One region of the Paenibacillus sp. UMB7766-LJ446 genome, then DNA from elsewhere that is predicted to be linked to it. Evidence: riboswitches for the same ligand, from Rfam matches in the RefSeq annotation. Region 1 holds a riboswitch; each other region holds the start of a gene.
What was found. Region 1 has a riboswitch for cyclic di-AMP ahead of QP794_RS24095 (C40 family peptidase). Riboswitches for the same ligand answer to the same signal wherever they lie in the genome.
Positions count from the first base shown of each region.

Region 2: linked by a shared signal. The riboswitch ahead of QP794_RS05185 (3D domain-containing protein) and the one ahead of QP794_RS24095 (C40 family peptidase) in region 1 are both predicted to bind cyclic di-AMP.
Region 3: linked by a shared signal. The riboswitch ahead of QP794_RS04630 (HAD family hydrolase) and the one ahead of QP794_RS24095 (C40 family peptidase) in region 1 are both predicted to bind cyclic di-AMP.

Region 1 is NZ_JASOYM010000011.1:156,022-160,774, reverse strand. It holds gene QP794_RS24105 (sensor histidine kinase) at 1-1,008, shown strand, start outside; gene QP794_RS24100 (response regulator transcription factor) at 1,119-1,829, shown strand; cyclic di-AMP (ydaO/yuaA leader) riboswitch at 1,994-2,127, shown strand; gene QP794_RS24095 (C40 family peptidase) at 2,133-2,606, shown strand; gene asnB (asparagine synthase (glutamine-hydrolyzing)) at 2,814-4,709, shown strand.
Region 2 is NZ_JASOYM010000002.1:41,971-46,723, forward strand. It holds gene QP794_RS05175 (ABC transporter substrate-binding protein/permease) at 47-1,510, shown strand; gene QP794_RS05180 (amino acid ABC transporter ATP-binding protein) at 1,497-2,219, shown strand; cyclic di-AMP (ydaO/yuaA leader) riboswitch at 2,503-2,699, shown strand; gene QP794_RS05185 (3D domain-containing protein) at 2,702-3,370, shown strand; gene QP794_RS05190 (polysaccharide deacetylase family protein) at 3,546-4,334, opposite strand; gene lpdD (prenylated flavin chaperone LpdD) at 4,489-4,753, shown strand, end outside.
Region 3 is NZ_JASOYM010000001.1:913,826-918,578, reverse strand. It holds gene QP794_RS04645 (urease accessory protein UreF) at 140-841, opposite strand; tRNA gene QP794_RS04640 (tRNA-Leu) at 1,263-1,345, shown strand; partial or broken gene QP794_RS33125 (hypothetical protein) at 1,451-1,519, shown strand; gene QP794_RS04635 (glutathione peroxidase) at 1,495-1,971, opposite strand; cyclic di-AMP (ydaO/yuaA leader) riboswitch at 2,339-2,514, shown strand; gene QP794_RS04630 (HAD family hydrolase) at 2,632-3,030, shown strand; gene QP794_RS04625 (HAD family hydrolase) at 3,196-3,879, shown strand; gene QP794_RS04620 (Nramp family divalent metal transporter) at 4,043-4,753, opposite strand, start outside.

The DNA of each region.
Region 1 (4,753 bases):
ACCACTAATCCAACTGTCAAAGGGATTTATGTGATTAGTTCTCTAGAAAATATGAAAGAATCGATACAAACGATCAGAAATTTACTGTTTATCACTGGATTTGGATCACTATTGTTGGCAATGGGATGCATCTTTTTTCTATCTAAAAGATTATCTAATCCATTGTTGAAAATTGAAAAGGCAACTCGTCTGATTGCCAAAGGAGAACTAAATTTAAAAATTCCTGTGGAAACTAAAGATGAGATTGGTTCATTGTCACAAGCCATAAACGACCTTTCTAGAGAGTTAAAACAATATCGAGATAATCGTTCCGAGTTCTTTGCAAACGTCTCCCATGAATTGAGAACACCCATTACTTACTTGGAAGGGTATGCGGATATACTGGCTAAAGATCTTGTGGAAAATGAAGAAGAAAAGAAAAAATATCTACAAATTATATCAGAGGAAGCACAACGTTTAAATGTTATCATAAATGATCTCTTCGAACTGTCTAAAATGGAGGAAGGTAAAATTGACTTGAAGCTAATGTCAGTCGAACCCACTTCGATCATCCAGAGGTCTATAGATAAGGTTCAATTAAAAGCCCAAGAGAAAGGTCTTACTATTCAAAGTAAGTTGAGTTCCGTACCCCATATTTTTGTGGACCCCAATCGGTTGGAACAGATCATTTTAAACCTATTGGATAATGCAATTCGTTACACAGCTGAGGGGAATATCCAAGTTTCACTAACTTCCGAAGGAGGTGGAGTAGCGATTAGCATTAACGATTCCGGACCAGGGATTTCAGCTGAAGAACTTCCATTTATATTTGAACGATTTTATAGAGTTGAAAAATCCAGGTCTCGGGAATATGGAGGAACAGGACTTGGGCTGTCTATTGTTCAAAGTCTTGTGTTACAACAAGGAGGAACAATACATGTAAAGAGTAAGATTGGAGAGGGCACATCATTTAAAGTATTATTCCCGCTCATCGCATCTTCATTGAAACCACATAGCTCTAAATTATAATATGAATCAAATGAGCTAATAATATTGAAAGCCACGGTAGGGAGAAAAATTTCATGATATTTTGATATAAGCCATGTGGCTACAGATTTTTATTGGGTGGTGTTGACTGTATGAATAATAAATTGAAAGCGTTAGTTATTGATGACGAATGGAATATGAGAAATCTCTTGCGTATATATTTAACTAAACAAGGTTTTGATATTACCGAAGCTCATAATGGAACAGAAGGACTGGCCTATCTTCAGAAAAATTCGTATCATGTCATTTTATTAGACGTTATGATGCCTGATATGGATGGTTGGCATCTTTGTAAAAAAATCAGAGCATTTAGTGAAACACCTATATTGATGCTTACAGCCCGAGGGGATGTGAAGGATAAGGTACATGGATTAGGTGTGGGGGCTGATGATTATATGGTGAAACCTGTAAATTCAGATGAACTCATCGCTCGCCTGTTTGCACTTATTCGACGTTCTTCACAGTCTTCGAGCCTAAAAGAAGTCGGTAGAAAAATCGTGTATTCAGACATGATTATTTATCCAGATCGAAGACAAGTTTTGGTATTAGACACAAATCTGGATTTAACCCAAAAGGAACTTGATATCTTGCTTATGTTGGCTGAGCATCCACAAAGAGTTTTCTCTAGAGATGAAATCATTGAACGTCTGTGGGGAAGTGACTTTTTTGGGGATAACCGAGTCGTGGACACCCACGTCAAAAATATCCGCGAGAAGTTACAGTTGGCTGGATTAGAACAGAATCCCATTCAAACAGTTTGGGGCATAGGGTATAAGTGGTTGTATAGTGTAGAAGAGCCTTGAGCTTATAAGTAGAAGCTGGTAAAAAAAAATTTGTACTAAAAAGCGATCGTTCCCTGAATTTAACTGGGGACGGTCTTTTCATTTTTTGTAGAGTAAGATATATGAGAATTCTACATAAAATCCACACATTTTAACAATATAATACTCTATAGGTTACAAACATTTAACTATTTTTGCCGAATTTCGTATTGAAAACGGGGGAACCATTTGTTGGGTGAATTATTCTTGCAAGAAAAGAATATAGGGAGCCTTTAACCGAATCCTTAAGCTAACTCCGTAGGCATCTAAGGGAGGAACAAAAGTTTGAAAAAGGTCATTTTGTCGGTGCTTGGAGCAGCAGTTTTATTTACCTCCACAGCAACGGGAGCATTTGCTAGTCAGGCAAAACTAACTGAAGAAATAAAAGAAGTGGTTGGAACGCCCTACCTTTATGGTGGGACCACAACATCAGGTTTTGATTGTTCCGGTTTTATCCTTTATGTTTTTAATGCATTTAAACTAGATTTGCCGCGCACCTCTAGTATGCAAGCAACAAAGGGAGCGTTTGTAGAAAAAGAAGAACTACGCCCAGGAGATCTCGTTTTCTTCAATACAAATGGTCGCAGCATTTCCCATGCGGGAATTTATGTAGGTAACAATCAATTTGCACATTCATCAAGCAGTAAAGGTGTTCGAATTAGTAGCTTATCTGAAAGTTATTATAAATCCAGATATGTTACAGCTCGCCGAGTGGTTAGCGAGCAGAACTATCTTAAAATGATTGACGACAGTCATTAAAAATATGGACAAGCCCGTGAGGAGACGGGTTTGTCCATTTTGTTTAACAACTTGCCTCGAACATATAGAATCACTCCATTGAACAAATCCAGTAAATATATAGATAACTTAAAAGAACGTGATTTATGATATAGACAGTATTCTTACACAGATTCCACATACATGAAGGCTAAACTAATCTTATATCGATTAGAGGAGATTAGCCCAATGTGTGGATTTGTAAGTTTATATAACAAATATCGTATGCCAGTAGATGCAAACATTCTGCAACAGATGACAGACTCCATAGCTCATCGTGGCCCAGATGATGAAGGGATGTATATCCATGATCATATCGGTCTGGGTTTCAGGAGACTAAGTATACTAGATATCGAGCACGGGGCACAACCCATGACCAATAAGACCAGAGATATTTGGCTGGTATTCAATGGGGAGATTTATAATTATAAAGAGTTGAAGGATTGGTTGAGTCAAAAAGGGTATACATTTTATACAGATTCGGATACCGAAGTATTACTGAGGCTTTATGAGGACGTTGGAATTAAATGTGTCAACTATTTAAGGGGCATGTTTGGTTTCACCATATGGGATAGAAGAAGTGATCTTTTATATGCGGCACGGGACCATTTCGGGATAAAGCCTGTATATTACAGTGAAACCGCCTCCGGATACATGATTGGCTCTGAAATTAAAACGTTACTGGCTTCAGGTAGGATTGATCGGGAAGTCGATGAAAATGCTCTTTATCAGTATCTCACATTTCAATATGTACCTGAACCCTCAACCCTGTTCAAAGGAATCCATAAACTGAAAGCTGGCCACTATTTGCTTGTACAGAATAATGGAATGACCATCAAACCGTATTACGAAGTGAAGTTTGAGCCCCATGAAAACAGGTCCTATTCCGATTTAGTAGAGGAGACGCGATCAGTAATAACTGAATCTGTTCGTATTCACAAGAACTCAGATGTCCCTAGGGGAGCATTCTTATCGGGTGGTATTGATTCAAGCAGTTTAGTTGGTTTACTTCATCGATTGGAACCAACCCAAACATTCAGCGTTGGATTTGATATGCCGGGGTATAGTGAATTGGATGATGCCAGAAAGACAGCAGCCTATTTAGGGACTGAGCACCATGAAATTCGGATTAATGCCCGCGACTATATAGATATACTGCCTTCTTTAATATGGCATATGGATGAGCCAGTAGCAGACCCCTCAGCCGTGGGTCTCTACTTTGTATCGAAGTTGGCTAGTCAGCATGTTAAGATGGCATTCTCAGGTGAGGGTGCAGATGAATTTTTTGGTGGCTACAACATTTATCAGGAACCCTATGCTCTCCGCATGTTTCAGGGTCTCCCAGGGCCATGGAGATGTCTTGCAGGACATCTGGGACGATTAATGCCTACCGGCATGAAAGGAAAAGGATTCTTGGAAAGAGGGAGTCTCATTCTGCAAGAACGATACTTTGGAAATGCGAAGATTTTTATGGATCATGAAAAAAGTAAGGTATTAGCACCATGGTTATTGGAGCAGGGAGTATGTAAACCGACCCTTCAGGTGACTAAGCCTCTTTATGAGCAAGCGAAGTTATATGATGAAGTCACACAGATGCAGTATATTGATATTCATACGTGGCTACGTGGGAACATCCTAATGAAAGCAGACAAAATGTCGATGGCAAATTCCTTGGAACTTCGCGTTCCCTTTGTAGACACTAAAGTATTTGAATTAGCTGCTACCATCCCTACAAAGTATAAAGTTACGCCCACAGCAACTAAACTATTGCTCCGTGATGCTATGAAAGATGTGGTTCCGCCTGATGTACAGCAGCGAAAAAAATTAGGTTTTCCTGTCCCAACCAGAGTATGGTTAAAAAATGAATGGTATGCATGGGCTAGGAATCTGATTATGACAGCAGACGTAGATCAATGGATCAATAAAACGTATGTCTTGCAGCTACTTCAGATCCATAAAGAAGGAAAATTGGATGCAAGCCGTAAATTGTGGACCATCCTTGTATTTATCTTATGGCATCAAATATATATTGAAGATCGTGCGTATTCCTTTTCCGTTCCATCTTCAAAAAGAATGATATTGTAATAGTAAAATCAATAACGCCCCCAATATAGCTCTGATGTATCGTC
Region 2 (4,753 bases), on a different contig from region 1:
CATCAACAACAGAAAGCATACAAAGTATTATAAGGGGAGAACAGGGTTGAAATTGATTAGTCGTTACACCATGATGCTGATAGCTCTTGTGGTTTTGCTAACTACGGTTACACCGGTTGCGTCGGCAACGGGAACTACAGGCGACTCAGGCAGTAAAAAGCTGGTGCTCGGTACAAGCGCCGATTTTGCACCATATGAATTCCATAAAGTCATTGATGGTAAAGATCAAATTGTCGGCTTTGATATTTCGATTGCCAAAGAAATTGCTGCCGATCTTGGGGCAGAACTTGTAATAGAGGATATGGGTTTTGACGGACTTCTTCCTGCATTGCAGAGTGGTCGTGTGGATATGGTCATCTCGGGAATGACGCCAACGGATGAGCGTAAAAAAAGCATCGACTTCTCCGATACCTATTATAAATCGAAACAAGTTATCATGATTCGCAATGAGGATAAAGACAAATATTCAACCATGGCCGATCTGGAAAATGAAAAAATTGGAGTCCAAAAAGGTTCCATTCAGGAAACGATTGGTCAGGGAATCCCAGGCGCCAAATTGACAGCACTTGATAAAATATCTGATATCGTACTGCAATTACAGACCAATCGTGTGAATGCTGCGATCGTCGAAGATACAGTAGCTGCCGGCTATCTGGATGATGTTATCGGACTATCTGCTGCGATCCCGGATGAAGAGCAGGTCGAAGCGGCGATCGGGATTCGCAAGGGCAATACGGAATTGCTGAATGCAGTCAACGGAACGCTCGAACGTCTGAAAAACGAAAATAAAATTGATCAGATGGTTACAGAAGCAAGCCAGTTGATGGCAGACAAGGTGAATAAAAGCCAAAACATTTTTGAAGTGTTCTGGCAGTACAAAAGCTTCTATGCGACAGGTGTGGGCTATACGCTCTTACTGTCTGCTCTCGGTGTAATATTCGGGGTCATTATCGGTTTGATCATCTGTCTGTTCCGTCTGCATGACGTCGCAATTCTGCGCTGGCTCGGAACAGCTTACGTTGAGGTTATTCGTGGTACACCAATGCTGGTTCAGTTGATGATTATCTACTATGGACTTGCATTGACACTTGGTATTAATTTTACGCCGCTTCAGGCGGGTATTATTACTCTTTCCATTAACAGTGGTGCCTATCTTGCCGAGATTTTCCGTGCAGGTATACAGGGTGTGGATCGCGGCCAGCTGGAAGCAGCACGTTCCCTGGGGATGGGAAGAGGTGCCGCAATGCGCTTCATCATTCTTCCACAAGCGTTCAAAGCGGTGTTGCCGGCGATCGGTAATGAATTCGTGACAATTATCAAGGAATCCTCCATTATCTCGGTTATCGGTATGGTGGACATTATGTACCAGGCAAGTGTGGTCAAAAACATTACGTACCAAGGAATGAACCCATTCCTGATTGCAGCAGCCATTTACTTTGTGCTGACGTTCATTTTGTCCAAGCTGCTGGGTCGACTGGAAAGGAAGTTGAGTGCAAGTGATAGACGTTAGACAATTACACAAATCATATGGAAGCAACGATGTGCTTAAGGGCATCAACGTAACAATAGGCAAAGGTGAGGTTGTCGTGGTCATCGGTCCGTCCGGATCGGGGAAAAGTACCTTCTTACGTTGTCTGAACCTACTGGAGCAGCCTACTTCCGGGGAGATTGATTTTGAGGGTGTATCGATCACGGGTCCCAAACATAACATTAATGCGACTCGTGAAAAAATGGGGATGGTATTCCAGCATTTCAATCTGTTTCCGCACAAAACGGTGCAGCAGAACATTACGATTGCTCCCATTAAAGTGAAAAAACAGTCTGCACAAGAAGCGGAACAAATCTGTGAAGATTTGCTCAAAACGGTTGGCTTGTCCGACAAAAAAGATGCCTATCCAAACCAGTTGTCCGGTGGACAGAAACAACGGATAGCCATTGCAAGAGCCCTTGCGATGCAGCCGCATGTTATGCTGTTTGATGAACCTACCTCTGCACTGGACCCTGAAATGGTCGGTGAAGTGTTGGATGTCATGAAGCGCCTTGCAGTAGGCGGCATGACCATGGTCATCGTGACTCATGAAATGGGCTTTGCCCGTGAAGTAGGTGACCGCATTCTGTTTATGGATGGCGGGGTTATTGTAGAAGAAGGAACGCCGGATGAAGTGTTTGGTCAACCCAAACATGCACGTACACGTGACTTCCTCGCTAAAGTGCTTTAATACAACCAAATCCTTAAGGATGATGGTCAAGGTGGAATTAAAAATTCGTTCTGCGGATGAGAGTTCATCCGATCTATACATCCCTGTCGACACCAGTCGGCAGGGATGTTTTGTTATGTGAGGATAAGAACAGATTTACATAAAAAGTAACGTTTCTGTCATCAATGATTTAAGTCCAAATAGACAATTTATTGAAAAAAGTCGCTTGAATTCAGCATAAAAGTTGAAGTGAATTAGCCAGATGGTAACATTTACTACGACTCTTGGTTACAAAATTGTGATATATTTGTTCCTGCCGAAACTTCCGGAGGTGGGAGTGTGGGGGATGTAACGATGCAGAGTGTGCTTGGGGAAGAATCATTTGCACACGGCTTGGGGTGAATTAGGGCTACATAAATTATTCATGTAATTGAACCTATAGGGTGGTTTCCTCCATCCGAATCCGACAACTAACTTCGCAGGCATAATGAGGGAGGAAGACCATGATTAACAAGAAACGTATAGCCAAAACAGCAACAGCTTTGCTGACAGCAGCAATGCTCATTCAAGCCGTTCCGGCTCATGCTGATTCAGTTCATGTGGCCAAAGAGGGGGATACCTTCTACACCTTATCCAAACAATATGGAGTTGGACTTAACGCACTTATTAAAGCTAACAATGACATTTCAGCTTACAACATTTATGGGGGTTTGAAAATTACGATCCCTGGTAACACAACGAACACAGCTTCTGCTGCAGCAGCAAAAACAGAGGCCAAAACGGTGACTGCCGCAAGTCTTGACGTAAATTCGGATAGCAAGGTAGTACAGGCCTGGGGAAAAACGTTTGATTACAGCAAAACTGTTGACGTAAAAGCAACAGCATACTCCTCGGATGCTTCCGAAAATGGAGGATGGGGTGCAGTAGATTACTTCGGTAATCCGCTCGAACTGGGCACGATCGCAGTAGACCCTAGTATCATTCCACTGGGTACAAAAGTACTGGTGACGGGTCATACACATCCAGGACTACCTAAACAGGCATTTGTTGCTACAGCCCGTGATGTGGGTGGTGCCATCAAAGGCCATAAAATTGATATCTTTATTCCTGGCAGCAAGCAATCCGTGAACACATTTGGTATTCAGGATGTTGAACTTTACATTTTGAAATAAAATCAAAAGAGTAGCTGCACATGAACATGTGAGACTACAACTGAACCTACATTAAACCGTAAAGGGTGTCCTTCAATCACAATATTGTGATTGAAGGACACCCTTTTGCATATCCGATTTTTGTAGCGCCCAAGCTGCTGGCGCTGCTGGACGCGCTGCGCAGCGAATCTTGACCCTACTTGCCCTTGGGCAGCTCCAACAATTCATCCAAAGTTACGAGCTCATACCCGCGGTTTCGCAGCTCCTCGATGACTTCAGGCAACGCCTCAATAGTACCATTTAATATCGATCCGACCCCGCCTCCTGCATGCTGCAGAACAATGGAACCAGGTTTGACGGCAGACAGGATGTTTTGTTTGACTTCCTCTTTGGAGAGACCCTTCCAGTCCAGGGAATCGACGTTCCAGTTCACAATGCTGTAATGTTGTTTGGCCGCCCATTGCAGCTGCTGCTCGTTAATGTCGCCATAGGGTGGACGAATCATTTTGGGTGTGTAACCTACCAGATTGCGAATAATATCCCCGGTATGTAAGATTTGTTTGCGAAATGCATTCATGGATAGCTTACTGAACTGGGGGTGATTGTAGCTGTGATTGCCAACAATATGCCCTTCCTTCACCATGCGTTTCACCAAATCCGGATGTTTCTCAGCGCGATGTCCCACGATGAAAAAGGTAGCCCGTACCTTGTATTTTTTTAAAATATCCAGCACTTGAGGGGTGAACCGCGGATCAGGTACATCATCAAAAGTCAGTGCGACCTTTTTTGTTGAAGGGCCGTTGGTTTTGAACGTATCCGCATATTTCTGTCTGAGCTGTCCCAGTGTCAGCTGTTCCTCTTCGGAAGAATCAGACTTCGAAGCGGGTTCGGTTTGAGGGCTTGTAGATGCCCATATCTGAGCAGGGGCGTAACTTCCTCCCAGAAGAATGACCATGATGGATATCATTATGAGGCGTATGCGCATGTTAGTGCCTCCTTTTCCCAAATTGCGTTCTCTTTGGTATGCCCGGGGGGATCCGTATTTATGCATGATGTGAGATGTTTCATTGTTGATTCATTAAATTGTAGCCATAATTCCACCATATATATTGCATATAGAAAAGGACAGGTGGAGCAGGATGAATACATACGATTTAAATTCCGTTCGTTTACAGGTGATTGAGGCAGGGGAAGACAAAGTGTTTATGGTAACTGGAGGAAGATCACATATTGGGGCGGTAGCAACATTTTATCCGGACCGGGAACGGGTGAACGGTGCTACGGTGCATATCCCTGGGCATAAAGAACAAGAGCTGTGCGAGAGACTTGCACGTAGGGCTTCCTTGTATTTAAAGGTAACCGTAACTGTGATTATGGGCATTCACTTTGATGCCATTACGCGAA
Region 3 (4,753 bases), on a different contig from region 1:
TTAATGTGTTAAATGGCGTAATTACGTTAAATAGACAACATGAATGACATAAAAAACACGCCAGCAATGAGGTTGCGGCGTGTTTTTCATGTTTTACTGTATGAGGAGGTGAGTTGTATGGAGGTGAAGGGGATAAAGATCAGGCCCTGTAGGCGTGAAGTCCTGCTCCAAGCATATGGAAGCTGGGGAACAATGTTTTCATGGACATTGAGGCTGGTTGTACCAGTCCATCCGCAGCGGAGGCGCTGACGGTATGCCATTCATGCTCCAGGTCTGCGGCGAGGCGAACCAACAGGTCCTGGGTTGTATCGGGAGTGAGGGGAATCACTTTGGAGGCTTCGGTTATGCAGGCACTCATGGCTGAATGCAGATAACCAAGGACTGCCTCCTCGACAGGGATTTCGAGGTGGTGGTTAATCCAGGCGTGAACAGTGGAAAGGCAGCCAACGGATTCATACTTAGCCAGAGTTTGTTCAAGCTCGCTAAAATCAATCCAGGGGTGGAGTGCACGAGCCAGCTTAATCAGTCGTTTTCCCATTGTAGAGGCATGTTCTCTGAGGTTTGCTGGGGTGCGCTGGACATGAACGAGTTTGTCGATAAGGGCTGTACGCCACGCGTCATTATGATCTGTGGCGGTGTATATGCCTTTAATCGCCATACCTTCCAGACGCACGATACTGGGGTGCAATTGACAGCGCATGAATGATTCTAGATCTTCAGCACTGCGAATGGTTCCTTCAGTGATATGGGTTTCCATACCGAAGGAATGGGTGAACCCTCCGACCTGGATAGAGGAATCAAGCAGTTTGACGTAATCGAGCAGCTTATTCCCACGGTTCACAATCTTTCGCCTCCTACGTTCGGTAAATGTTATGTAAAATAACATTTATACTCCGCTTTAGTTCGTTTTCTGTTCATAAATCCGAATTATATGATATATATATTCACATAAATATCCGCTTTTTGTCAATAGTTTCTTGCTTTTTAAATTTAAAATCTTATTTGTGTTAATTTTTATAACATTTAAAGTTATATTATGAAGGGTGAATGGAGTAATTGTTCCTTATAAAGGAAGTAGAGTGATCAGCCTGCTCGGATATAAAAACGGGATCAATTTTAATCATATGTGCTTTTTAGGAGAAAATGACGAGATTATACGATTTTTGGAAGGGAAAGCGCAGTTAAAATGATAATATTAAAAATGCTTTACATTTAAACTTGAAACGGGTATAATCAACTCTGTTGCCGATTATTTACGACATGCGGTCGTGGTGGAATGGCAGACACGCTATCTTGAGGGGGTAGTGGGTGTATACCCGTGGAGGTTCGAGTCCTCTCGACCGCATCATAAGAACGATTAAGAAGAAGCTTCCCGTATGGGGAGCTTCTTTTTTATGTTTTTTTTACAGTAAAGATGAGTCCAGACAAAAAAGGTCACCCGTTTCCCTGAATGCATGCTCATTCTGTCTGCAGGGGTCGGATGGCCTTCACTTGTTATTTAAGCAATTCTTTGATGTCTGCTTCAATTTTATCAGGTGTTGTTTTGGGAGCATACCGTTTCAAAACACGTCCGTTCTGATCCACAAGGAATTTGGTGAAGTTCCATTTGATGGCTTTGGAGCCGAGTACGCCTGGTGCTTCTTTGGTAAGATGCTGGAATAGAGGATGAGCGCTTGAACCATTCACATCAATCTTCTCAAACATCGGGAAGCTGACACCATAGTTCATCTGGCAGAACTCGGCAATATCATCAGAAGAGCCTTTTTCCTGTGCAAACTGGTTGCTTGGAAAACCAAGAACTTCAAATGGGGAATCTTTGAACTTGTCCTGGAGTTCTTGCAGACCTTTGAATTGAGGTGTGAGGCCGCATTGGCTTGCTGTATTCACGATAAGCAGTACTTTGTCACGATAGTTGGACATCTCAACTTCCTGACCGCGAAGGGTGTTTACTTTGTAGTCGTAGACTGACATGAAAATCGCCTCCATTTCATATTCTTCTATCATCTATTATATTGATTACAATTAAATATTGCAAAATTAATATTGCTTTTTTAACGCCATTTGGACCTCTCGTGTATGAACTGTGAATGTTTTGCTACCTGAATTTCGCTAAAGAGAGAATTAGAGAGCTTTGAAGAGATGGGTAGAGAATGGATGTGTTGTAAGCGCTATTATTGATGTGAAATGGCAAAAATCCGTCGATTCGGTGATCTGCGCAGACTTTACACCGATATGGCACGGGTGTATGATTCATATCGTAATTCCAATTTCAATTAAATTTTACATGAAAAACGAAACAAACGATAATATCGCTCTGATTAAGAAACATAATGGAACGATGTTTTAATCGCTGAGTTTCCATTCATTCATGGGTGGGAAACGGGGGAACCAACAGGATGAACTGTCCAGGACAGTAGGCATCCATGGGGTGAATTTTCCGGTGACAGCCGGAAATAGGGCGACTCTCGCGCCCGAATCCGTCAGCTAACCTCGTAAGCGTTAAAGGGAGAGGCAACAAGCCGTACGCTGGTTCATAGTGTCTTTTTGCTATGGATTATTGAAGAAGCGTCCGGGAGGCCTTGGTCCCCCACGCTTCTTTTTTGTTGTCTTTTCACGCAAAGGGAGGAACGAATGATGGATAAAGAGATGATCTTAGTTACTGCTCCAAATGAAGCAGGACGTAAATTTATCAAATTGCTGATGTACAAAAAAATGCCGTTTGCCGTTCTGACCAACAGTGCAGGGGAAGAGCGCAGGCTCCGGAGAATTGGTGTGGAGCATGTCATTCGCATGAACACGGCTGCAGCTCAGAAATGGTTTTTGCCGCAAGGCAGTGTAGGCAATGTTTTTATTTTTGAAAATAGCCTAAACCTGACCTGCCGCTATTTGCAGATCTGCCGCTCCTGGACATCCAAGTCCCTATGTGTCATTACAGAACAAAGCCACCCTAAAGGGATCTACCGGGGAATGGGAGCAGACCGTATTGTGTATTCCTTGAATGGGGAAGTTGGGTTTCTGCTTAATGGTTAGTGGTTAGTACTATTCATGTGATTGATCCAGTGTCAGCTGCCTGTTATAATTGAAATCATAAATATACGGAATCTTGAGGAGACTCATGCATGATGGTGGGTCTTCTTTTTTATGGTTTGGGAAATGGGGAAATGAATTTCCTGTGGCTAACGAGGAGGAATAGGCGTGCCGGATGTAGGTGGAATACAATGGTTGTTCTTTGATGTGGGGGATACGCTTGTGGACGAGTGGGAGCCGGTGGATGATATTATCGGTCAGTTCGTTCGAGAAGCTTGTGCGCTTGGTTATCAGGTGGAGATGCAGACAGTACGAGAACTATTTGCCGCCTCCTACCGAAATTACGAGCAATGGCCGATGAAACTGGCTATTCGTACCCTGATCAGCGATGAGGGGCACCGGGAACAGATACAGGAGAAGCTGAAGTTCCGCAAAGAGCTTGAGCGCCCCTTCGCGTCAGCCGACGCTGTTCTCCAGACGTTGTCGCAGCACTATAAGATTGGCATCATTGCCAATCAGAGCCCGGGGACGGAAAATCGGCTGGATAGCTACGGTTTGCGCAAGTACGTGGATGTGCTGGCCTGTTCAGCTGAAGAAGGAGTGTCCAAGCCTGATCCTGAATTATATGCTGTAGCTCTGAAACAGGCGGGATGTAAACCGGAGGAAGCGGTCATGATCGGCGACCGGATTGATAATGATATTATTCCGGCTAAGAAGCTGGGTATGCACACGATCCGAATTTTGCAGGGGTATGGCAGGTTCCAGCCGGAGCTAGCAGATGCAGAGCGTCCGGACTGGACGGTTGAATCACTGGATGAACTACTTCCCTTGTTGATAGTAACTCAAAATTGATAAATAAACTAAAAGCGTATTTAAGAGCTAATCTAATCGGTATGGATCAGGTTGGATTAGGTTGCTGCTCGAACATATAAAAGGCTGATCATCTCAAGGTATACATTACTTGAGTTGATCAGCCTTTTTGAGTTAGACAATATAGAGTGTAGTTCCATGTAACCTAGAACAACAGAATGGTCTGGATAATCAGATACACATTCAGGATAACGATTACTCCGGCAATGATCCAGGAGATGATTTTGAGCCACAGCTTGTTAGCAAAATCCCCCATGCTTTTTTTGTCACTCGTAAACATGATCAGTGGAATAACGGCAAAGGGGAGCTGCAGCGACAACACAACCTGGCTCAAAATCAGCAGTTCTTCTGTTCCGTGCTCTCCGGCAATAGCTGTTACGATAACGGCCGGGATGATTGCAATCAGACGTGTTACCAGCCGACGAAGCCACGCCGGAATACGAATGTTCAGGAAGCCTTCCATTACAATCTGACCGGACAGTGTGCCGGTGAGTGTTGAGTTCTGGCCTGAAGCCAGCAGGGCTACACCGAACAGGACGCTGGCGATAGTGGTTCCCAGCAAAGGTGTCAGCAGATGGTAAGCATCCGTAATTTCCGCAACCTGGGTCATGCCTGCACTATGGAACACGGCAGCAGACACAATCAGGATGGCTGCATTGATGAACAGGGCCAGCGTTAAAGCGATGGTTGAATCCATGGTGGTATACAGAATCGCTTCTTTTTTACCCTTAGTTGTCTTTTCAATCTGACGGGTCTGTACGATAGAAGAATGCAGATACAGATTATGGGGCATCACGGTTGCGCCAATAATGCCGATGGCGATGTAGAGCATGGCTGGATTTTGCAAAATCTCGGC